Linked DNA regions of Actinoplanes teichomyceticus ATCC 31121. The protein of the gene in region 2 interacts with the protein of the main gene of each other region in a pairwise test. Links are inferred from orthologs where the notes say so. Each region holds a gene or a part of one and is shown on either strand. Other genes may lie near its edges. The genes, in order: ACTEI_RS32445 and ACTEI_RS08790.

Region 1 (7,514 bases), 5.5 Mb from region 2 along the record:
CACGACGCAGACCGTGATCGGCGCGCCGTCCGGCGAGATGATCAGCTCGTTGGCCTGGTTACGGGCCTCGTCAAGGACGATGCCGAGCGGCTCCAGACCGGCCAGCGCGGCGGTGCGCACCTCCGGTGAATGCTCGCCCACGCCGGCGGTGAACGTGATCGCGTCCACCCGGCCGAGGACGGCGAGGTAGGAACCGATGTACTCGCGGAGGCGGCGGTTGTAGATCGCGAAGGCCAGCACCGCATCCGGGTCGCCGGCCTCGACGAGCCTCTCCACCTCACGCATGTCGTTGACGCCGGTCAGGCCGAGCATCCCGCCGTGCCGGGTCAGCGACTCCTCGATCTCGTCCAGCGACATCCCGCCCACACGGTGCAGGTGGAACACCACGCTGGGGTCGATGTCGCCGGAGCGGGTGCCCATCACCAGGCCGCTGAGCGGGGTCATCCCCATCGAGGTGGCCTCGCACCGGCCGCCGCGCACCGCCGAGGCGCTGGCGCCGTTGCCCAGGTGCAGCGTGATCACGTTGGTCTCGGTCAGCGGCTTGCCGAGGATCCGGGCGGTCTCCCGGGAGACGTACGAGTGGGACGTCCCGTGGAAGCCGTACCGCCGCAGCCCGAAGCGCCGGGTCAGCTCCCGGTCGACGGCCCACAGCACCCCCTCCGGCGGGATGGTGGAGTGGAACGCGGTGTCGAACACCGCCACCTGCGGCACGTCCGGCAGCAGCTTGCGGGCCACCCGGATGCCGGTCAGCGCGCCCGGGTTGTGCAGCGGCGCCAGCGGGATCAGCTCCTCGATGGCGGCCACCACCTCGTCGTTGATCACGGTGGAGGTGGTGAACCGCTCCCCGCCGTGCACCACCCGGTGCCCCACCGCGGCCAGCCCGCTCAGATCCAGCCGGTCCATCAGTTCCTGCAGCGCCTCCCGGTGGTCGGCCGCGTCGCCGCCGGCCTCGCCGATGCGCTGGATCAGGCCCTTCGCCAGCACCTCGGCGCCGTCGAACAACCGGTATCGCACGGACGAGGAACCGCAGTTGAGCACCAGTACCCGGGTCATTTCGCTCCCGCCTGGATCGCCGTGATGGCGACGGTGTTGATGATGTCCTTGATGGTCGCGCCCCGGGACAGGTCGTTGACCGGGCGGCGCAGGCCCTGCATGACCGGGCCGACCGCGACCGCGTTCGCCGAGCGCTGTACGGCTTTGTACGTGTTGTTGCCGGTGTTCAGGTCGGGGAAGACGAACACCGTGGCCTGGCCCGCCACCGCGCTGCCGGGCAGCTTGGCGGCCGCCACCGCGGGGTCGATCGCCGCGTCGTACTGGATCGGGCCCTCGACCGGCAGGTCGGGACGGCGTTCCCGGACCAGCGCGGTGGCCGCCGCGACCTTCTCCACGTCCACCCCGAAACCGGACTTACCGGTCGAGTAGGAGAGCATCGCGACCCGTGGCTCGATGCCGAAAGCGGCCGCGGTCTTCGCCGAGGAGAGCGCGATGTCGGCCAGCTGGGCGGCGTCCGGGTCCGGGTTGACCGCGCAGTCGCCGTAGACCAGCACCCGGTCGGCCAGCAGCATGAAGAACACGCTGGACGCCACGGACACGTCCGGCACCGTCTTGATGATCTCGAAGGCCGGGCGGATGGTGGCGGCCGTGGTGTGGGTCGCGCCGGAGACCATGCCGTCGGCCAGCCCGGCGGCCACCATCATGGTGCCGAAGTAGTTGACGTCGCGGACCACGTCGTACGCGAGATCGAGCGTGACCGCCTTGTGTTTGCGCAGCTCGGCGTAGCGGGCGGCGAAGTCGTCGCGCCACGGGCTGGTGGCCGGGTCGACCAGCCGGGCGTCGCCGATGTCGACTCCCAGCTCCCGGGCCCGCCGGGTGATCTCGTTGGGGTCGCCGAGCAGGGTCAGGTCGGTGACCCCGCGCCGTAGCAGCGTCTCGGTGGCGCGCAGGATCCGCTCCTCGGTGCCCTCCGGCAGCACGAGGTGGCGGCGGTCCGCGCGGGCCCGGTCGATCAGGTCGTTCTCGAACATCAGCGGGGTGACCCGGGACGACCGGGCCACGTCGAGGACCTTGGACAGCTCGGCGGTGTCGACGTTCGCCTCGAACGCCCCGATCGCCGCCTGCACCTTGCGCGGCGTGTTGAGCCGCGCCTGCAGGCGGTCCGAGAGGGCGATGGCGTGGAAACTGTCGGACTTGGTGACCAGCATCGCGAGGCCGGTGTTGAGCCGCTCGATCACCTGCACCACCCGAGGGTCGGGCGGCTCGCCGACGGTGAGCACCAGCCCGGCCAGGGTGACCGTGCCGGCCGCGTGCGCCGCGCTCGCCGCCACCAGCAGGTCGGAGCGGTCGCCCGGCGTGATCAGCAGCGCCCCGTCGGTCAGGTGTTCCAGCACGGTGGGCACGTGCGCGGCACCGACGAGGTAGTCGAGCACGTCGCGGTCCAGGGCGCCGGGCGTACCGGAGATGACGGTCGCGTCGAGCGCGTCGGCGACCTCGCCGACCGTCGGCGCCGCGATGATCGGCACCTCGGGGATCTTCCAGAACGGCACCGGCAGGTTCGGCGCCGGGCCGCCGGCGGCGGCCTCCGGGACCCGGTTGGCGATCACCGCGGCCACCGTCGCGCCGAGTTCGTCGAGTGAGTGGTACGCGCTGCGCGCCGCCGCGGCGAGCGACTCCCCGCTGCGTCCGGCCCCGGTCACCACCGGGATCACCACGCTGCCGAACTCGGTCGCCAGCCGGGCGTTGAACGCCAGCTCGCGGGGAATCTCGTCGCGGCTCTCGTCACTCGCGTCGGAGAAGTCGCTCCCGACGACCACGACCGCGGTGCTCTGCCGCTCGACGGCGCGGTACCGCTCCACGATCCGGCCGATGAGTTCCTCGCGCCGGCCGTCGGCGATCAGCTCGCCCGCCTCGGCCATGGTGACGCCGAACGACTCGGCCGGGCTGACCGGGCCGGGATAGTGCTCCTCGACGACGGTCAGGAGCGGATCTCGATCCGCGGCCGAGACCAGAGGGCGGAACACCGACACCCCGGCCACCTGCCGGGACAGCAGTTCCACGATCCCCAGGGCCACCGTGCCCTTGCCGACAACCGGGCCCAAGCCCGCTACATAGACACTGCGCGCCACGACCTTCAAACTACCGGCCGCGGAGCTGCCGCGCCGGGCCGAAGGTCCTTCTCAGGAACCGCTTTAGTCCTCGTCCTCGTCGTCGCGCGCCAGCCAGGTGGCCAGGCGCTCGATCGGCGTCTCGAACTCCGGGTGCAGGTCGACGAAGGTGCGCAGCTGCTCGCCGAGCCACTCCAGGGTGACGGTCTCCTCGCCGCGCCGCTGGACCAGCTCCTCGATGCCACGATCGGTGAAGTACATGCCCTGGATGGTAAGAGGGGGCGCTCCGCGAAAGCGGAGCGCCCCCTCGCGCCGGTCAGGCGATCACGGGCGCGGCAGCGACGCCTCGATCAGGGCCGCCTGCTCGGCCTCGTGCATCTTGGCCGAGCCGACCGCCGGGGCGGCCGCCGCCGGGCGGGAGATGCGGCGCAGCCGCACGCCCTCCAGGTGCTCCAGCAGGTTGAGCGCGACGAACGACCAGGCGCCCTGGTTCGCCGGCTCCTCCTGGACCCACGCGAAGTCCTCGGCGTTCGGGTACTGCGCCAGGATCGCCTTGAGCTCCTCGACGGGCAGCGGGTAGATCTGCTCCATCCGGATGATCGCGGTGTCGGCGATGCCCCGGTCGGCCCGCGCCTGCAGCAGGTCGTAGTAGACCTTGCCGGAGCAGAGCAGCACCCGCTTGACCGAGCCGGCGTCCAGCGGCTGGCCGTTGACCCCGGCGTCGCCCAGCACCGGCTGGAAGGTGCCCTGGGTGAAGTCGGCGACCGCGGAGACCGCCAGCTTGTGCCGCAGCAGCGACTTCGGCGAGAACACCACCAGCGGCTTGCGCTTGGTGGACAGCGCCTGGCGGCGCAGCAGGTGGAAGTAGTTCGCCGGGGTGGTCGGGTTCGCCACCCGCATGTTGTCCTGCGCGCAGAGCTGCAGGAACCGCTCCGGCCGGCCGGACGAGTGGTCCGGGCCCTGGCCCTCCATGCCGTGCGGGAGCAGCAGCACCAGCGACGACTGCTGGCCCCACTTCACCTCGCCGGAGGAGAGGAACTCGTCGACGATCGACTGGGCGCCGTTGACGAAGTCGCCGAACTGGGCCTCCCAGAGGACCAGCGCGTCCGGGTTCTCCACCGAGTAGCCGTACTCGAAGCCCATCGCGGCGTACTCCGACAGCAGCGAGTCGTGCACGAAGAACCGCGCGGTGCCGGTGGCCAGCGAGGCGATCGGCAGGAAGTCCTTGCCGGTCTTCGAGTCCACGATCGCGGCGTGCCGCGAGGTGAACGTGCCGCGCCGCGAGTCCTGGCCGGCCAGGCGGACGGTCACACCCTGGGCGAGCAGCGAGCCGAACGCGATCAGTTCGCCGAAGCCCCAGTCGATGCCGCCGTCGGTGGACATCTTGGCGCGGCGGTCGAGCAGCTGCTGGACCCGCTTGTGCGGGGTGAAGCCCTCGGGCAGCTCGATGTGCGCCTGGCCGACGGCCCGGACCACGTCCGGCTCCACCGCGGTGGTCACCTCGGGCTCCGGGGCCTCCGCGATGATGTGCGGCCGCGGCGGGGTGCCGGCCGCGTCCCGGGTGGCCTTGAAGACCTCCTCCAGCCGGGACTGGTAGTCGCGCAGCTGCTCCTCGGCGTCCTGCACGGTGATGTCGCCGCGGCCGATGAGCTCCTCGGTGTAGAGCTTGCGGACGCTGCGCTTGGTGTCGATGATCTGGTACATCCGCGGGTTGGTCATCGACGGGTCGTCACCCTCGTTGTGACCGCGCCGGCGGTAGCAGATCATGTCGATCACGACGTCCTTGTTGAACGCCTGGCGGTACTCGAAGGCCAGCCTGGCCACCCGGACCACGGCCTCCGGGTCGTCGCCGTTCACGTGGAAGATCGGGGCCTGGATCATCCGCGCCACGTCGGTCGAGTACATCGACGAGCGGCTGTACTCCGGCGCGGTGGTGAAGCCGACCTGGTTGTTGACGATCACATGCACCGTGCCGCCGGTGCGGTACCCGCGCAGCTGCGAGAGGTTCAGCGTCTCGGCGACCACGCCCTGGCCGGCGAACGCGGCGTCGCCGTGCACCAGCAACGGGAGCACGGTGTACCCGTGCAGGCCCAGGTCCAGGCGGTCCTGCTTGGCCCGGACGATGCCCTCCAGGACCGGGTCGACGGCCTCCAGGTGGGACGGGTTGGCGACCACGCTGACCGTGGTCGAGTGCGCGCCGTCCGGCGTGGTGTACTTGCCGGTCTGGCCGAGGTGGTACTTGACGTCACCGGAGCCGTGCGCCGACTTCGGGTCCATCCAGCCCTCGAACTCGTTGAACAGCTTCTCGTACGGCTTGCCGACGATGTTGGTGAGCACGTTCAGCCGGCCCCGGTGGGCCATGCCGATCACCATCTCGTCGAGCCCCGCCTCGGCGGACGCCTGCAGCACCGCGTCCAGCAGCGGGATCAGCGACTCGCCGCCCTCCAGCGAGAACCGCTTCTGCCCGACGTACTTGGTCTGCAGGAACGTCTCGAACGCCTCGGCCCGGTTCAGCCGGTGCAGGATGTGCTTCTGCTCCTCGGCGTCCGGCTTGGTGTACTTGACCTCGATGCGCTCCTGGATCCAGCGGCGCTCCTCCGGGTCCTGAATGTGCATGTACTCGATGCCGACCCGGCGGCAGTAGCTGTCCCGCAGCACGCCGAGCACGTCGCGCAGCTTCATCTTCTGCTTGCCGGCGAAACCGCCGACCGGGAACGACCGGTCCAGGTCCCACAGCGTCAGGCCGTGCTGGAGGACGTCCAGGTCGGGGTGCTTGCGGATGGTGAACTCGAGCGGGTCGGTGTCGGCCATCAGATGGCCGCGCACCCGGTACGCGTGGATCAGCTCGACCACCCGCGCGGCCTTGTCGATCTGGCCCTCGGAGGTCCGGGCCACGTCACGCACCCAGCGGACCGGCTCGTACGGGATCCGCAGCGACGTGAAGATCTCGTCGTAGAACTCGTGCGTGCCGAGCAGCAGCTCGTGCATCACCTTGAGGAACTCGCCGGACTGCGCGCCCTGGATGACCCGGTGGTCGTAGGTGCTGGTCAGCGTGGTGACCTTGCTGACGCCGAGCTCGGTCAGCATCTCGTCGCTCATGCCGGCGTAGGGCGCCGGGTACTCCATCGCGCCGACGCCGATGATCGCGCTCTGCCCGTTCATCAGGCGCGGGATGGAGTGCACCGTGCCGATGCCGCCGGGGTTGGTCAGCGAGATCGTCGTGCCGGCGTAGTCCTCCATGGTCAGCTCGTTGCGGCGGGCGCGCCGGACCACGTCCTCGTACGCCTGCCAGAACTGCCGGAAGTCCATCTGCTCGCAGTTCTTGATGGAGGGCACCACCAGGGTGCGCGACCCGTCCTTCTTGGCCAGGTCGATCGCGATACCGAGGTTGATGTGCTCCGGCTGCACCAGGGTCGGCTTGCCGTCGACCTCGGCGTAGGTGTTGTTCATCTCCGGGTGCGCGATGACCGCCCGGACCAGCGCCCAGCCGATCAGGTGGGTGAAGCTGACCTTGCCGCCCCGGCCCCGGGAGAGGTGGTTGTTGATGACGATCCGGTTGTCGACCATCAGCTTCGCCGGGACCGCCCGCACCGATGTGGCGGTGGGCACCTGCAGCGAGGCCTCCATGTTCTGCACGATCTTGCCGGCGACGCCGCGCAGGACCGTGGTCCTGGCGCCGGTCGGGGCGGCGCCGTCGACGGCCGCGGGCTTGGGCGCGGCCTTGGCCGCCGGGGTCTTGGCCGGCTGCGGCTTCGCGGCGGGTGTGGGCGGCGTCACCGGCTTGGGCGGCGCGACGGAGGCCGCGGCGGGGGCGTCGGTGCCGGCCTTGGCGGCGGACTTGGTGGCGTTCGCCGCGGTCGCCTCGTCCGGCGTCGCGATCGAGCCCGACGCCGTCGCCGGTTTGTAGTCCGCGAAGAAATCGTGCCAAGCAGGGTCGACGCTGGTCGGATCGGCCAGGTATCGCTGATACATCTCGTCGACGATCCACTCGTTGGGACCAAAGTCCGCGAGTGGATTGTCCTGCGAAGTCTGCTGCGTCGACACTGCCGCGTTCGCCTCTTTCACCGTGTTTGTCATCACGTGACGACTCCGTCACGTCCGACGGGCTGGGATCCGGAGTCCAGGCTACGCCGTGCGCGAGCGTGCTCCGTCCGGACGTCGGGTCTGTGACGAACCACCGCGTGCCGATCCGGCCCCGGCCACCGGTCCCGCGGCGGCCGGGACGATGGTCCGGGCGGCCCCGGGCGATCAGCCCGTCCGGATCCAGGTGGCGCGGGCCACCGCCAGGCGGCGGCCGTCCGGGCCGTACGCCGTGGAGTCCACCAGCGCTTTACGACCGTGCACCTCGGACACCGCGCCGGTGATCACACACCGCGCCCCCGGGTCCGGGAGCCGGTCGACGGCCACCGCGAT
Region 2 (16,155 bases):
ATTTCGGGCCACCCCCTTCTCTCTCGCACCGGCCCGCACGGGCCGGACAGCGCGTTGCGCGACGACTCTTTCGCACCCCCGCCCGCCACGCAACCGATTTATCGGGTACGCCGTCAGCGGGCCGCCATGATCGCGGAGAGCCCCTGGATCACGTTGCCGACCACCCTGGTCGGGGCGAACCGGGTGTCCATCCACTCCCGCCCGCGGTGCAGCCACACGCTGGGCAGACCGAGCGCGGCCGCGCCACCGATGTCCGCCTCCGGGCTGTCGCCGACCACCCAGGCGCCGGCCAGCCGCATCCGGACCCGCTGGGCGGCCAGCGCGAAGATCCGCGGGTTCGGCTTGCTCACCCCGGCCTGCTCGGAGATCACCCAGTCGGCGACATGACGATCCAGCCCGGTACGCCGGATCCGGCCCTCGCACTGCTCCGCCGCCCCGTTGGTGACCACCACCGGAACCAGTCCCGCGTCGGCCGCGATCTCCAGCGCGCACCCCACCAGCGGGTCGAGCCGCTCGTGGGCGAGGGGCCCCTCGTAGAGCTCGTCGACCAGATCGATGGACGGCACTCGTAGCCGGTAGCGGTCACGGATCAGGTCGGCGAGGTCCCACCGGGAGGTCAGGCCGTCGGCGTCCACCGCGACCAGCCAGTCGAGATCGTCCTGGGGCGCGCCGATCTCGTCGAGGAAACCTTTAGCCCACAGCCGGAAGGCGCCGCTGCGGTCGAGCAGGGTGTCGTCCAGAGCGAGGAAGACTAGAGGCACCCGGGCACTTTACGTGAGCGGCGGCCGGAGCGAACAGTCCAGGACTGTTAACAATGCGCAGAACCCTTGACGAAATTCGCATCATCCGTTCGAGCGACCCGGCAGCTTAGGAAGCCGTACGTACGGATTGCAAGACTGCGGGGGCACGTGACACGATCAGCGGCGTGCCCAGGGTAAGCCAGGACCAGCTCGAAGCCCGCCGCCACGAGATCCTCACGGCGGCCCGCGGCTGTTTCGCACGGTTCGGCTACGAGGGCGCCACGGTCCGGCGTCTCGAAGAGGCCACCGGCATGTCCCGCGGCGCGATTTTCCACCATTATCGCGACAAGGAATCACTGTTCCTCGCGGTCGCCGAGGACGACGCCGCCACCATGGTGGAGACGGTCGCCCGCAACGGCCTGGTGCAGGTGATGCGCGACCTGCTGGAGCGGGCCGGCACCAGTGACGGCGACACCGCCGGCTGGCTCGGCACCCAGCTGGAGGTCTCCCACCGGCTGCGCACCGACCCGGCGTTCGCCAAGCGCTGGGCGCAACGGTCGGCCGCCATCGCCGACGCCACCCGGGAACGCCTCCAGCGGCAGCGCGACGCCGGCGTGCTGCGCCCGGACGTGCCGGTCGACGTGCTGACCCAGTTCCTCGAGCTGGCGTACGACGGTCTGGTCCTGCACCTGGCCACCGGCCGCCCGCCCGGTGACCTCGCCCACGTCCTGGACCTGGTGGAGGACGCGGTCCGCCGCCACTGACCCTCGCCGTACCCGCCGCGCCGCTCGTCCGGCCTCCCTGCCCGGCCGACCTCCCCGCCCGAGTACGCCCCGGCAGCTCCTGCCCGATGTGGATGATCGGCCGCCACCCGGGCCGGGCATCCCGGCGCACGAGGCACCCGGCGCACGAAGCATCCCGGCGCACGAGGCATCCGGCGCACGAAGCATCCCGGCGCACGAGGCATCCGGCGCACGAAGCATCCCGGCGCACGAGGCATCCGGCGCACGAAGCATCCCGGTGCACGGGGCATCCCGGTGCATGAAGCATCCGGCGCACGAGGCATCCCGGTGCACGGGGCATCCTGGCGCACGAGGCATCCCGGCGCTTGAGGCGTCCCGCCCGCCGGCGCGCACCCCGCCGATCCTCTGCCAAGATGGTGCGCATGGATCTGGGGCTGGCTGATCGCGTCTTCATCCTCACCGGCGCCTCGCGCGGGCTGGGCTTCGCCACCGCGCAGGCGCTCGTCGCCGACGGCGCCCGGGTGGTGATCTCCTCGCGGGACGAGCGCAATGTGGCCGATGCGGTCGCCGAGCTGGGCGGCCCGGAACACGCCGCCGGGGTGACCGCCGACCTGGCCGACCCGGGCACGCCGCGCGAGCTGGTGGACACCGCGACGGAGCGCTTCGGCCGGCTGGACGGCGCGCTGGTCTCGGTCGGCGGCCCGCCCCGCGGCACCTCGGCCGGCCTGAGCGACGAGCAGTGGCGGGACGCGTTCGAGACGGTCTTCCTCGGCTCGGTGCGCGCGGCCCGCACGTTCGCGTCCGCGCTGCCCGAGGGCGGGGCGATCGCGCTGGTGCTGTCCACCTCGGCCAAGTCGCCGCTCGCCGGGCTGGGCCTGTCCAACGGGCTGCGGCCGGGCCTGGCGATGGTCGCCAAGGACATGGCCGACGAGTACGCCCCCCGCGGCGTGCGGGTGCTCAGCCTGCTGCCCGGCCGGATCATGACGGACCGCAACCGGGAGCTGTTCCAGGCCAGCGGCGATGCGGCGACCGCGGCGGCGGAGGCGGCCGCCTCGGTCCCGATGGGGCGGCTCGGCGAGCCCGCCGAGTTCGGCCGGGTGGCGGCGTTCCTGCTGTCCCCCGCGGCGAGCTACCTCACCGGGTTGGCCGTCCCGGTCGACGGTGGCGCCCTGCGCAGCCTGTGACGCCGCGCCGGAAGGCAGCGCCCACCGGCGGACCGGGATCCGCGGCGGCAGCCCCGGGGTTCGTGCGGCCGTCCGCCGACCAGGTCGCTGCCGCCGCCGGGCGCACCATCCCCGACCTGGTCGGCCCGGGCCTGCGGGTGCTCTTCTCCGGGATCAACCCGAGCCTGTACTCGGCCGCGACCGGCCACCACTTCGCCCGTCCCGGCAACCGGTTCTGGCCCACCCTGCACGGCGCGGCCTTCACCGACCGCCTGCTGCACCCTTCCGAGCAGCAGCTGCTGCCCGCTCTCGGTCTGGGCATCACCAACGTCGTCGCGCGGGCCACGGCCCGCGCCGACGAGCTCAGCCCGGACGAGCTGGTCGCCGGCGGCGCGATCCTGGCCGAGTTGGTACGCCATCACCGGCCCCGGTTCCTGGCCGTGCTCGGGGTGACCGCCTATCGCACCGCGTTCGGGCGGCCGAAGGCCCGGATCGGCCGGCAGCCGGACACCGTCGGCGGTGTCCCGGTCTGGGTGCTGCCCAACCCCAGCGGACTGAACGCCCACTTCCAGCTACCCGACCTGATCCGCGAGTTCCGTGCCCTGCGCGAGGCCGCCGCCCGGCCGCCCCGGCACTGAATCCGCGACACCGGCCCCCGGCCCCGCCCACCCCGAACCGCGCACACCACGGTTCCCGCCGCACCGAACCGCTCGATGCGCGAACGCACCCGGGACGCGAACCGCTCGACCCGGCGAAGCGAACCGAGACCACTCGACCCGGCGAACCGAACCCGGACCCGAACCGCTCGACCCGGCAAACCGACCCGGACCACTCGACCCTGCGCACCGAACCGCTCGATGTGCGAACCGACCCGGACGCGAATCGCTGGACCGCGCGAACACCGGACCGGCCACGATGGACCGCCGTTCAGGACCGCTCGTCACCGGGCCGGGGCGGCATGACCCGCTGCTCGTGGACCGCCGTCTCGCGCCGGAACCGGTCGGCGGACGGGTGCCAGGCCTCGTCGATCGGCCCCACGAGCCCGCCGCCGACCCCCTTGCGCCGGACCCACCCGGCGAACCGCACGAACGCGTACAGCATCGCCGTGAACAGCACCGCGAAGATCAGGAGGCCGGTCACGGCTCGACCGTGCCCATCGGTACCGTCATGATCTCGACGTCCTCGGTGAGCGGCCCGGCCGGCGACGCCTGCGCGAACTGGGTGCGGTAGAGGTCGGCGTACAGCCCACCGGCCGCGACCAGCGTCTCGTGCGTGCCGCGCTCGACGACCCGCCCGTGGTCGAGCACCACGATCTGGTCGGCCTCCCGGATGGTGGACAGCCGGTGCGCGATGACCAGCGCGGTCCGCCCCCGCAACGCCGTCGCCAGCGCTCGCTGCACGGCCGCCTCGGACTCGCTGTCCAGGTGCGCGGTGGCCTCGTCGAGGATCACGATGGACGGTTGCTTGAGCAGCAGCCGGGCGATCGCGATGCGCTGCTTCTCGCCGCCGGAGAAGCGGTACCCGCGCTCACCGACCACGGTGTCCAGGCCGTCCGGCAGCGCCCGGACCAGGTCGCCGACCTGCGCGCCGTCCAGCGCGGCCCACATCTGCTCCTCGGTCGCGTCGGGCCGGGCGTACCGCAGATTTTCCGCGATCGTCTCGTGGAACAGGTGCGAGTCCTGGGTGACCACGCCGACCGTGTCCCGCAGCGAGTCCAGCGTCGCGTCCCGCACGTCGACGCCGCCGATCAGAACCGCGCCGCCGGTCACGTCGTAGACCCGGGACACCAGCATCGAGGTCGTCGATTTGCCGGCGCCGGACGGGCCGACCAGCGCGACCAGCTGCCCCGGCTCGACGGTGAAGTCGACGCCGTGCAGGACCGGCGTGTTCTCCGAGCGGTCCAGGGTCGCCACGTCCTCCAGCGTCGCCAGGGAGACCTCGGCGGCGCTGGGATAGCGGAACCGCACGTCACGGAACTCGATGCGGCCCGCGCCGGCCGGGATCGCGACCGCGTCGGGTTTCTCCGCGATGCCGGGTTGCAGGTCGAGCACCTCGAAGACCCGGTCGAACGAGACCAGCGCGCTCATCACGTCGACCCGGACGTTGCTGAGCGCGGTGAGCGGGCCGTACAGCCGGGTGAGCAGCAGGGCCAGGGTGACGACGGTGCCGGCCGAGACGTCGCCGCGGACGGCCAGCCAGCCGCCCAGGCCGTACGTCAGGGCCTGCGCCAGCGAGGCGACCAGCAGCATCGCGACGAAGAAGGTGCGGGAGAACATCGCCTGCTGCACCCCGATGTCGCGGACCCGCTCGGCGCGCTCGCCGAACTTGGCGGCCTCGGTGTCCGGCCGGCCGAACAGCTTGACCAGCAGTGCGCCGGAGACGTTGAACCGCTCGGTCATCGTCGCGTTCATCTTGGCGTCCAGGTTGTACGACTCCCGCGTGATCTCGGCGAGCCGCTTGCCGACCCGGCGCGCCGGGATGATGAAGACCGGCAGCAGCAGCAGCGACAGCGCGGTGATCGGCCAGGACAGGCTGAACATCACCACCGCGGTGAGCACCAGCTGGATCACGTTGCTGAGCACGCCGGACAGGGTCGAGGTGAACGCCCGCTGCGCGCCGACCACGTCGTTGTTGAGCCGGCTGACCAGGGCGCCGGTCTGGGTGCGGGTGAAGAACTGCAGCGGCATCCGCTGGACGTGGTCGTAGACGCGGGTGCGCAGGCTCAGGATGATGCCCTCGCCGATGCGCGCCGAATACCACCGCTGAGCGAGCGAGAGCAGCGCGTCGGCGACGGCCAGGCCGGCGATCAGCAGGGCGATCCGCACGACGGCCGGGGCCGCGCCGGGGCCGCCCCGGGTGATCGTGTTGATCACCTCGCCGGCCAGCAGCGGGGTGGCCACGCCGATGCCGGCGGCGACCACCACGGTGATCACGAAGATCGTGATGTCCCGCCGGTAGGGCCGGGCGAACCGCAGGATCCGCCGGGTCGTGCCGGGCTTGACCTGGTGCGCCGCGACCCGGTCGGAATTCTGGATCGAGCGCAGCATGCTCCAGCTCGGCATGCTCATTCCGCCACCTCCCGGGTGCCGTTCGACGCCGCGGCACACAGTCTGCCGCGTGGGTACGACAACCCGGGAGGTGAGGCCGCTATTCCGCGGACGGTCCTTACCGCCCGGAGCCGATCAGCCCCGCTCCCCCGTACGGGAGCCGGCCGGCTCCGGCGTGCTACTCCCCGGCTCCGAGCAGGTCCGCGAGCCGGCGGGTCTGTGCCTCCCGCTCGGCGCGGTCCTGCTCCGCGTACGACCGGCCGGGCGCGCCGGCCAGCAGAGCCTTGATCTCGGCGACCGCCCCCGCGTCCCCGGCCAGGACGGCGGCGGTCAGGTCGGCGACCGCCGCATCCAGATCAGCCCGCGGCACGACGGCGGTGGCCAGGCCGATCCGGTCCGCCTCGTCGGCCGCGATCCGCCGCCCGGTCACGCAGATCTCCAGTGCCCGGGACGGTCCGACCAGCTCGGTGAGCCGCTTCGTCCCGCCCAGATCGGGCACCAGGCCGAGGGTGACCTCGGCCATGGAGAACCGCGCGTCGTCGGCGAGCACCCGCATGTCACAGTTCAGCGCGAGCTGGAAGCCGGCGCCGATGGCGTGGCCCTGCACCGCCGCGATGGACACGATGGACGGACTCCGCAGCCAGGTGAACGCGGTCTGGAAGACGGCAATCCGATCGGCGCACTCGGAGGCCGACAACTGCGCCAGGCGGGCCAGTGAAGAATCGCCCTCCCCGCGGGCGACCGACAGATCCAGGCCAGCGGAAAACGCACGACCTTCGGCGCGCACAATGACGACGCGTACGTCGCCGGTCAATTTTCGGGAAATGTTGCCGAGCTCCGCCCACATGGCCGGAGTCTGTGCATTGAGAACGTCGGGCCGGCACAACGTGACCGTCGCGACCGGCCCGGCCTGTTCGTAGCGAACGCCTACCTCGTCGGCGGTCACCGTGGTAGCCGCCTCGGCGTCGTCGGCGGTCACGCCTTCTTGCGGCGGCGCGCGCCGCCACGCTGGCGCAACTGCACACCGGACTCGGTGAGCACGCGGTGTACGAATCCATAGGAACGGCCGGTGGAAGCGGCAAGCGCCCGGATGCTCTCGCCGGAGGTGTAACGCTTCACCAGGTCCTTGGCGAGCGACTGCCGCTCGCTACCGACGATTCGACGACCCTTCTCAGTACTGGTAGCTGTGCCAGTGGCTGCCATCTTGAATCCTCACGTCGCAGACAGTGCGGTCAGATACGGTCCCACCTATTACACCGCCTCCAACGATCATGCGCTAGGCATCTGGCGTCGAGGAACGTGCCCATTTATTACTGTCAGGAACTTGACGGTTACCACGGGCATCAATGTCAGACTGTTTGCCGGCCGCGCTCGCGACGCCATTTCCGAGCCGCCCCAGGGGCCTCGGCCGGCTCACCAAGACCATCGATCACCTGCAGAAACACTCGATCGAGGCACTCGCGGGCGATGACCTGGCCAATGGCCCTTGACGGGGCGGGGGCGGGACGGCGGGGGGCGGTGGGAACGTACGGTAGCAAGTCCGACCTGCCCGCAAACGTCCGAACATCGCACTGTCTGTGTGGGCACCAGTTGACAACTGACGATGCCGATGATCCCCCGATCTCCGGCCGGCTCCGGCGAACCGGACCCGGCTACGCCAGCTCGACCAGCTCCAGCAGGTCGTCGCTCCAGGCGTCCTCGTCGCCGTCGGGCAGCAGGATCGCCCGGTCCGGCTTGAGCGCCTGCACGCAGCCCGCGTCGTGGGTGACCAGCACGATGGCGCCCGGGTAGTTGGCGATCGCGTCCAGCACCTGTTCCCGGCTGACCGGGTCGAGGTTGTTGGTCGGCTCGTCCAGCAGCAGCACGTTGGCGCCGGAGCAGACCAGGGTGGCCAGCGCCAGTCGGGTCTTCTCCCCGCCGGAGAGCACCCCGGCCGGCTTGTCGACGTCGTCGCCGGAGAACAGGAACGCGCCCAGGATCTTCCGCAGCTCGGTGTCCGTCTGTTCGGGGGCGGCGCTGCGCATGTGCTCCAGGATCGTCCGGTCCACGTCCAGCGTCTCGTGCTCCTGGGCGTAGTAGCCGAGCCGCAGGCCGTGGCCCGGGCGCACCTCACCGGTGTCGGACTTGAGCAGGCCGCCGAGGATGCGCAACAGGGTCGTCTTGCCGGCGCCGTTGAGGCCCAGGATGGCCACGCGGGAACCACGGTCCACGGCGACGTCGACGTCCGCGAAGATCTCCAGCGACCCGTACGACTTCGACAGCCCGGTCGCGGTCAGCGGCGTCTTGCCGCACGGCGCCGGGCTGGGGAACCGGACCTTCGCCACCTTGTCCGCGACGCGGCTGTCCTCCAGGCCGCTGAGCAGTTTCTCCGCCCTCCGGGCCATGTTCTGCGCGGCCACCGTCTTGGTCGCCTTGGCCCGCATCTTGTCGGCCTGCGCCATCAGCGCGCCGGCCTTCTTCTCCGCGTTGGCCCGCTCCCGGCGGCGACGCCGCTCGTCGGTCTCCCGGGCCTCCAGGTACGTCTTCCAGCCCATGTTGTAGACGTCGACGACCGAGCGGTTGGCGTCGAGATACCACACCTTGTTCACCGCCGCGTCGAGCAGCTCGACGTCGTGGCTGATCACGATCAGGCCGCCCTTGTGCTGCGCCATGTAGCCGCGCAGCCAGGCGATCGAGTCCTGGTCGAGGTGGTTGGTCGGCTCGTCGAGCAGCAGGATGCCCTTGCCGTTCTGCCCCGAGTTGGCGAACAGGATGCGGGCCAGCTCGATCCGGCGGCGCTGACCGCCGGAGAGGGTGCCGATGGTCTGCGCCAGGGCACGGTCGGGCAGCCCCAGGTTCGCGCAGATCCGGGCGGCCTCGGCCTCGGCGCCGTACCCACCGAGGGCGGCGAACTGGTCCTCCAGCTGGCCGTACCGCCGGACGAGCTTGTCGTCGGCGCTCTCCTCCAGCTGCACCTCGAGCTTCTGCATCTCGGCGAGGAGGACGTCCAGCCCGCGCGCGGAGAGCACGCGGTCGCGGCCGGTCACGTTCAGGTCGCCGGTGCGCGGGTCCTGCGGGAGGTAACCGATCTCGCTGGTCCGTTCGACCTGACCCGCGTACGGCATACCCTCGCCGGCCAGCACCTTCAGCGTGGTGGTCTTGCCCGCGCCGTTGCGGCCGACCAGGCCGATCCGGTCGCCGGGCTGCACCCGCAGGGTGGTCGGGGAGAGCAGGATGCGCGCGCCGGCGCGAAGTTCCAGTCCGGTGGCGGTGATCATGACGGTTCTCGCTCTCGGTGATCGGGCTGACTCAGGGCGCAAGAAAGCGCCGGCCGCCCAGGGGACGGTCGGCGCGGGGCGTGTCAGCCTTCGCAGAGCAGCACCCGGCCATACTACCCGGGCCTCGGTCCGACCTCCCACCCGATTAATTTTCAAGATCATCGGGTACACGCCGGGCAACCGTGGCGAAGTGAGGACGGCATGGAACTCAATGAGAAAGCCGAGATCGACACCAGTCAGGTCGAGGACGTGCGCGGCTCGGGCGGAGGCGGCTTCGGCGGAGGCGGCTTCGGCGGCCTCCCGATCGGCGGCGGCGGGCTCTCCGGCATCATCGTCACCGTGCTGCTCCTGCTCGTCGGGGGCTACTTCGGCATCAACAACCTGGGCGGTGGCGGCGGCGGCTCCTCCAGCGCCGACAACACGAAGCTGGAACAGGAGTGCAAGCAGCAGAACGCCACCGAGCAGCTGGACTGCCGCAACGTCCTCTACATCAACTCGATCCAGGCGTACTGGGCCACCGAGCTGCCCCAGGCGTTCGGCAAGCCGTACGAGAAGGCCACCACGAGGGTCTTCGCCAACCGGGTCAGCACCGGCTGCGGCGCCGCCGACTCCGGCGTCGGCCCGTTCTACTGCCCGGCGGACAACAAGGTCTACATCGACCTGACGTTCTACCAGCAGCTGGCCAGGGAGCTCGGCGCGCCCGGCGAGTTCGCGCAGCCGTACGTGCTCGCCCACGAGTACGGTCACCACGTGCAGGATCTGCTCGGCACCGAGGCGAAGATGCGGCAGGCCCAGAACACCAACCCGGACCAGGCGAACCTGGAGTCGGTCAAGCTGGAGCTGCAGGCCGACTGCTACGCCGGAGCCTGGGCCAGGGGCGCGACCGGCACCACCGACGCCAAGGGCAACAAGATTTTCACGAGCCTCAGCGACTCGGACATCCAGGAGGGCATCCAGACCGCCGGGCAGATCGGCGACGACACGCTCCAGCAGCGCAACGGGGGCAGCGTCAACCCGGCCGAGTTCACCCACGGCACCTCCGCGGACCGGCAGAAGTGGTTCCGCGTCGGATACGACACCGGTGACCCGGCGAAATGCGACACGTTCGCGCCCGGCGCGGTCAAGGAGGGCGACTGACCGGCGCGGTCGAGCAGGCGACCCACCGGCGCGGTCAAGCAGGGCGACCGACCGGTCTCGCCCACCGAACATCCGGCCGCCGACCCGCACCTGGCGCGGGACGGCGGCCGGAGCCGTTCCCCGCACCCGCCGGCCGGGCTCAGGGCTCGCGGACCAGGATCGGGACGGCGCGGGCCAGGGCCACCGCCGAGACCAGGACGGCGTGGCGCGGCTCGGGCACGTCCAGCAGGCGCCCGGCCCGCAGCGCGGCGACCGGGGCCAGCGGCCGGTCGGCGAGGATCGCGTCCACGGCTGATCGGTCGCCGCCGGTCACGAGCGCGGCCAGCGACCGTACCTCGGGAAGCAGGATGCGGCCCACGATCCCGGCTCCGTCGGCGGCGGCCGCCCTGGCCTGGTTGTCGCGGCGGCGCGCGAAGCGCTGCTGCGACCAGCCACCCGCCGCGGTCCGGCCCTGCACATAGTGCGTGTCCACCTTGGAGGCGACCAACTCGGCGCCGTCGGCGACGCCGACCGCGACCGCGCCCTTGCGGGCCAGCAGCAACCCCAGCCGCCGCGGCGCCCCGGCCTCGGCGATCAGCTCGGCCACCGTCGTGACCGTCCCGGCGCCCGGCGGCGCCTGCAGCGTCGCGGTCGCGCCGTCCGCGGCGGTCAGGGTCAGGCCCGCCACCCGGTACGCCCCGTGCCGCGCCGCGAAGTTCGCCAGCCAGCGCGCCACCCGCTCCGGCGCCACATCCACCCATTTCCCGCCGCCGGCGGCCGGCCGTGCACCCATTCCCGCCACACTACGGCCATGTGCGGGCAGCCGGTCCCCGCAGGGCGCGCCGCCGCAGGCCGCGTTCGGGTGCGGCCGGTCCCCGCACGACACGCCACCGACCACGCACCGGCAGGCCGCACTCAGGTCAGGAGCAGACGCAGCGCGAGGACCGCGATCACCGCGCTGGAGGTCAGCGCGGTGAGGAGACGCCCCCGCGGGCCGATCAGCAGGCGGCCGATCAGCGAACCGCCGCCGGCGATCAGCAGCTGCCAGCTCGCCGAGGCGAGGAAGGCGCCGAGCACGAACCAGACGCCGCCTCCGGCGCCGCCGCTGCCGAGGACCAGCGCGGCGAAGTAGAGCACGGTGGCCGGGTTGAGCAGGGTGAGTCCGAGGATCGCGGCGTACGCCCGGATCGCTGTGACCGGCCGTTCGGAGCGCGCCCCGGTGTGCGGCCGCCGGATCGCGCCCCAGGCGGTCCAGCCGGCCAGCGCCAGCAGCACCACCGCCCCGGCCCAGCGCAGCGGCTCGGCGATCGGTGCGATCACCCCGGCGATCACCGCGCCGCCGGCGACCGCGGCGCCGGCGTAGATCCCGTCGGCGGTGGCCGCGCCGAGCCCGGCCGCCGCGCCGACCCGCAGCGACGTGCGGGCGCTGAGCCCGGCGATCAGCGCGCCGATGGCCCCGACCGGAACCGCGATCCCGTAGCCGGCCACCACACCGGCCAGGAAGGACGCGCTCATGACCGGGGGCCGGACACCGCCGTTCCCGGGACGGCCCGCTGCTGTCGCCCGCTCCGTCCGGCCGCGGCGACGGGGAGGATGCGGAAGGCTCTCGGCTCGGTCACGCCGCCATCATCCGACCGGCCGGCGCCGGCCGGCCACCGAATTCCGCGCCGCCCGGGCCGGGCGATCCCCGGCGGAGCGGCGAGGCGGCTGGGGACTCGCTCGCCGGAGCCGAGCCGACGAGCGGGCCACCGAGACCGGCGCCGAGACCCAGCCGCCGAGACCGGGCACCGAGACCCAGCCGCCGGAGCCGGGCCGCCGAGGTCGAGCCGACGAGCGGGCCGCCGGGCACGATCAGCGGAGGCGCCCGGACGAGATTACCGTCACTCGATGCGGCCTCCCTGGCGACGGATGGTGACAGATAAGGTCCGACCATGGGTGTCGTCGCGGAACTGATCCTGATCCGGCACGGGCAGAGCCTGGCCAACGTCGCGTTTCCCGCGGCGGATGCGCGGGGCCTGCTGGAGGCGGAGGTGAGCGGCCGGGACGCCGAGGTCCCGCTCACCGAGCTGGGCGTGGAGCAGGCCCGTGCGCTCGGCGTGTGGCTGGCCACGCTGCCGGCGCCGCGACGCCCCGAGGTGGTGGTCACCTCGCCCTACCTGCGGGCGCGGGAGACGTGGCGGATCGCCGCCGAGGCGTCCGGCGTGCCGTGGCCCGACCCGCGTACGGATGATCGTCTCGTCGATCGGCTTCTCGGTGAGCTGGAGATGCTGACCCGGGCCGCCGTGGCGGCCCGGTTCCCGGGTGAGGCGGCCCGCCTCGCCGAGGCCGGCGTGTGGGAGTACCGCCCGCCGGGTGGTGAGTCGTTCGCCGACATCCGGGCGCGGCTGGCGTCCTTCCTCGCCGACCTGCACCGCGAGCACGCCGGCCGGCGGGTGGCGGTGGTCGCGCACGACTCGGTGGTGCTGATGACCCGCGCGGTGATCGAGGATCTGGACTGGGCGGAGCTGGCCGCGGTGGAGAAGGCGTCGGGCAACGTCCGGAACGCATCGGTCACCCGTTTCGTGGACGACGGCGGCGGGGCTCTGAAACTCGACCGCTACAACGTGATCGACCATCTCCCACCGGCCTGAACCCGCGACGATACATCGATCGGCATCTTCCAAAGGTTTCTTTGCATCGATAGGTTGGATCGATGCCCGCTCCCATCGACGCCCGTCTCCCGCAAGCGCTGCGCGGCCTCGCTCATCCGCTCCGCGTGCGCATCCTCGCCCAGCTGCGCGAGCAGGGCGCCTCGACCGCGACCCGCCTGGCGGACCGGCTCGACGAGTCGTCCGCGGCGACCAGCTACCACCTGCGCCGGCTGGCGGCGTACGGATTCGTCGAGGACGAGCCCGGCCGCGGCGCCGGCCGGGAGCGCTGGTGGCGTGCGGCGACCAGGGCCACCGCGGAAGCGCCCGCGGACGCCGAGCATCACCTGCGCGCCATCGCGGCCGCCGACTTCCAGCGGGTGCAGGACTTCCTCAGCGTGGCCGGCGGCCTGCCCCCGGAGTGGTACTCCGGGGTGGCGGTCAGCAACGTCGCGCTGCGGATGACCCCGGCGCAGGCCACCGAGCTGCTGTCCCGGCTCGGCGCGCTGCTCACCGGCTATCCGGCCGACGACCCGGACCAGCCGGCGCTGCCCGGCAGCGAGCGGGTGATCTTCCAGTGGCAGGCGTTCCCGCTCCCGGCCCCGCCCCGGGACGACCGGCCGCGCGGCGACCTGCGGATCGAGCGGTGAGGCGCGGGCTGGCCGGGCTGCTCGCGGCCGAGGCGGTCTCCCTGCTGGGCAGCCGGATCACCTTCGTGGCCCTCCCCTGGCTGGTGCTCACCACCACCGGCTCCGCGCTGCTGGCCGGGGTGGCCGGTTTCGCCGAGATGCTGCCGTACGTCCTGGCCGGTCTGCTCGGCGGGCCGATCGTGGACCGGGTCGGGCCGCGGCCGACCGCGGTGGCCGCCGACACCGCCAGCGTGCTCGCGGTGAGCGGCATCCCGCTGCTGGCCGCCACCGAGGCGATCTCGTACCACACCCTGCTCGGCCTGATCGCCCTGGCCGGGGCGTTGCGCGGGTTCGGCGACACGGCCAAGCGCGCGCTGCTGCCCCGGGTGATCGCCGACGCCGGGCTGACCACCGAGCGCGGCACCACCCTCTACGACGGGATCAGCCGGGTCGCCACGCTGCTCGGCCTGCCGCTGGCCGGGCTCCTGGTGGCCGCGGTCGGCCCGACCCGGGTGCTGCTGGTGGACGCGGCGACGTTCGCCGTGGGCGCGGTGCTGGTCTCGGTCTACGTGCGCTCCGGCTCCGCCGGCCAGAACCCCGCGGAGGACGAGGAGGGCGGGTACGCCGCGGCGCTGCGGTGCGGTTTCCGGTACGTACGCCAGGATCGCCTGATCATCGGCATCATGTCGATGCTGTTCGCGACGAACCTCTTCGACCAGGCGTTCGCAACCGTGTTCGTGCCGGTGTGGGTGCGCGAGGGCCCACACGGCCCGGCGGCGCTCGGGGTGCTCGGCAGCGCGTTCGGGGCGGGCGCGGTGGCCGGGAACATCCTGTGGACGATCTTCGGCCCGCGCCTGCCCCGGCGGGCCACGTTCGCGGTCTGCTTCCTGATCGGCGGCCCGGCACAGCTCTTCGCGCTCGCCCTGACCGACCGGCTGTGGCTGGTCCTGGCGGTGGCCGCGCTGGCCGGCACGCTGATGGCGACGATCAATCCGATCCTGCTGGCGTCCGTCTACGAGCGGATCCCGGTACGCGTGCAGGGCCGGGTGATGAGCGTGCTGATCGCGTTCTCCTGGGCCGGCATCCCGCTCGGCGGCGTCCTGGGCGGGTGGGCCGCCGACGAGCTGGGCCTGCGTACCGGAGCGCTGCTCGCCGGGATCGGTTACCTGACCGTGACGCTGGCGCCGTTCCTCTTCTCCACCTGGCACGCGCTGGACGAGCACCGGGTCACGGCCGGCAAGACCCTGGCCGTCGTCAAGTGATCCGGCACCGGCCCGCTCACGGACGGCGCAGGAAGCCGACCACCTTCTGCACGAACCATTCCGCGTCGTCCAGCCACGCGAAGTGCCCGCCACCGGGCACCGTGGCCAGCTCGGCCTGCGGGAACAGGCCGACGTACTCGGCGGCGCTCTTCGGCGGCAGCTGCAGGTCGACCTCGCCGGTGACCAGGAGCACCGGCGCGGCCAGCCGGGCCAGCCGGGTTCGTACGTCGTCGGGGTCGAATCCGCCCTCGGCGTTGTAGGCCGCGGCCGCCACCCGGTTCTTCTGGCCGGCCTCGCGGGCCGAGTACGCCTGCGTCTCGGCATCCCAGCGCCCGTAGATGAACGGCGCGAGGGCCCGCCCGTCGGCCGGCGTGGCCTGGCCGGTCTGCACCCGTTCCAGCGCGGCGAACGCCTCCGGGAACCACGGCTCGCCACGGCGTTCCTCGGCGACCCGGCGCCGGTCCAGGTCGCTGATCTCCAGGTTGACCGCGCGCGGGCTGGGGTTGACCAGCACCAGCCGGCGCACCCGCTCCGGGTGCCGGGCCGCGTAGAGCAGCGCCAGGGTGGCCCCGGCGGAGTGGCCGAGCACGTCGAAGCGGTCCAGCCGCAGGTGCTCGCGCAGCGCCTCCACATCGGCGACCTGCCGGTCGCAGCGGTAGGTCGCCGGGTCGGCCGGGATCTGTGAGTCCCCGGTGCCGCGCAGGTCCAGGGCCAGCAGCAGCCGGTGCGCGGACAGCCCGCCCAGGTCGTCGAGGTAGGCGGAGGCCTGCATCGGGCCGCCCGGCAGGCAGATCAGCGGCTCGCCGGAGCCGCGGCGGTGCAGCGCGAGCCGGGTGCCGTCGGGAGCGTCGAAGGTTTCCACGCCGGGATCCTATGCGTCGGCGTCGATCAACCGCGGCGCCGACCCGCCCGGCTCCCGGCCGGTCCCGGCCTCCGCACGAGGCCGGGCGGCCACCTCAACCGGTCCCGGCCGGTCCCGGTCTTTTCGCGCATCCCGGCGGCCACCTCCACCGGTCCCGGCCTCCTCCGCAGCCCGGCGGCCACCTCAACCGGTGCCGGTCCACTCGCGCAGCTGCGCGGCCACCTCGCGGTCGCCGTCGATGCGGACGGCGTCCAGCGGGATCCGGCGGTGCAGCAGCAACACCAGGTCGCTGGCCGTGCCGTGGACGGTGGTGACCGGCGCGCCGCTGGCCGCCGGGTCGGCGGTGGCGCCGCTGGGCGAGAGGTCCACCGTCCAGGACGGCCCCTCGATCGCCCGGTACATCACCCGGGCCGGGCGGTGCGGCCACGCCCCGAGCGAGCCGAGGGCCGTGCCGAGGAACTCGCTCACCCCGTCGACCGCCACCGCGGCCGGCAGCGGCTCGGGTTCGCCCAGGGCGTCCAGGGCGTCGTACGCGTGCACCGCCGCCTCCTGCACCTGGTGCCGGGCCACCGCGCCGGCGGTGTGCGGCGCCGCCGTCTCCGGCCACCACGCCCAGCACGGCGACTGCGGGCCGGCCGCGCGCAGCGCGGCGCCGAGCATCCGGGTCGACTCCGCGGACCACTGCAGCAGGTCGCTCTGCGGGACGGTG

What was found.
Region 1: the proteins of ACTEI_RS08790 (region 2) and ACTEI_RS32445 interact in binary tests that used the Escherichia coli proteins (3 or more experiments, as listed by UniProt). The link is inferred for Actinoplanes teichomyceticus ATCC 31121 from one-to-one orthologs.

The regions. Positions count from the first base shown.
Region 1 is NZ_CP023865.1:7,398,645-7,406,158, reverse strand. What follows is about bases 3,226-7,514. They hold ACTEI_RS32445 (multifunctional oxoglutarate decarboxylase/oxoglutarate dehydrogenase thiamine pyrophosphate-binding subunit/dihydrolipoyllysine-residue succinyltransferase subunit), read right to left. Parts: upstream 7,179-7,514; coding sequence 3,426-7,178; downstream 3,226-3,425. Other genes in these bases: ACTEI_RS37525 (hypothetical protein), read right to left, coding at 7,350-7,514; ACTEI_RS37530 (DUF6104 family protein), read right to left, coding at 3,226-3,362. Outside these bases: ACTEI_RS32455 (acetate/propionate family kinase), read right to left, coding at 1-1,053; pta (phosphate acetyltransferase), read right to left, coding at 1,050-3,131; more of ACTEI_RS37530, read right to left, coding at 3,186-3,225. UniProt on the Escherichia coli protein: E1 component of the 2-oxoglutarate dehydrogenase (OGDH) complex which catalyzes the decarboxylation of 2-oxoglutarate, the first step in the conversion of 2-oxoglutarate to succinyl-CoA and CO(2).
Region 2 is NZ_CP023865.1:1,916,901-1,933,055, reverse strand. Bases 6,649-9,597 are described here. They hold ACTEI_RS08790 (ABC-F family ATP-binding cassette domain-containing protein), read right to left. Parts: upstream 8,951-9,597; coding sequence 7,346-8,950; downstream 6,649-7,345. Other genes in these bases: ypfJ (KPN_02809 family neutral zinc metallopeptidase), read left to right, coding at 9,152-9,597; ACTEI_RS08795 (helix-turn-helix domain-containing protein), read right to left, coding at 6,669-6,896. Also shown: ACTEI_RS08830 (HAD family hydrolase), read right to left, coding at 114-761; ACTEI_RS08825 (TetR/AcrR family transcriptional regulator), read left to right, coding at 926-1,504; ACTEI_RS08820 (SDR family oxidoreductase), read left to right, coding at 1,906-2,667; mug (G/U mismatch-specific DNA glycosylase), read left to right, coding at 2,730-3,284; ACTEI_RS08810 (hypothetical protein), read right to left, coding at 3,574-3,786; ACTEI_RS08805 (ABC transporter ATP-binding protein), read right to left, coding at 3,783-5,714; ACTEI_RS08800 (enoyl-CoA hydratase/isomerase family protein), read right to left, coding at 5,872-6,639; more of ypfJ, read left to right, coding at 9,598-10,087; ACTEI_RS08780 (acVLRF1 family peptidyl-tRNA hydrolase), read right to left, coding at 10,227-10,859; ACTEI_RS08775 (LysE family transporter), read right to left, coding at 10,982-11,581; ACTEI_RS08765 (histidine phosphatase family protein), read left to right, coding at 11,998-12,696; ACTEI_RS08760 (ArsR/SmtB family transcription factor), read left to right, coding at 12,759-13,343; ACTEI_RS08755 (MFS transporter), read left to right, coding at 13,340-14,584; ACTEI_RS08750 (alpha/beta fold hydrolase), read right to left, coding at 14,601-15,446; ACTEI_RS08745 (maleylpyruvate isomerase family mycothiol-dependent enzyme), read right to left, coding at 15,630-16,155. UniProt on the Escherichia coli protein: Genetic data indicate it may be involved in ribosome assembly or function.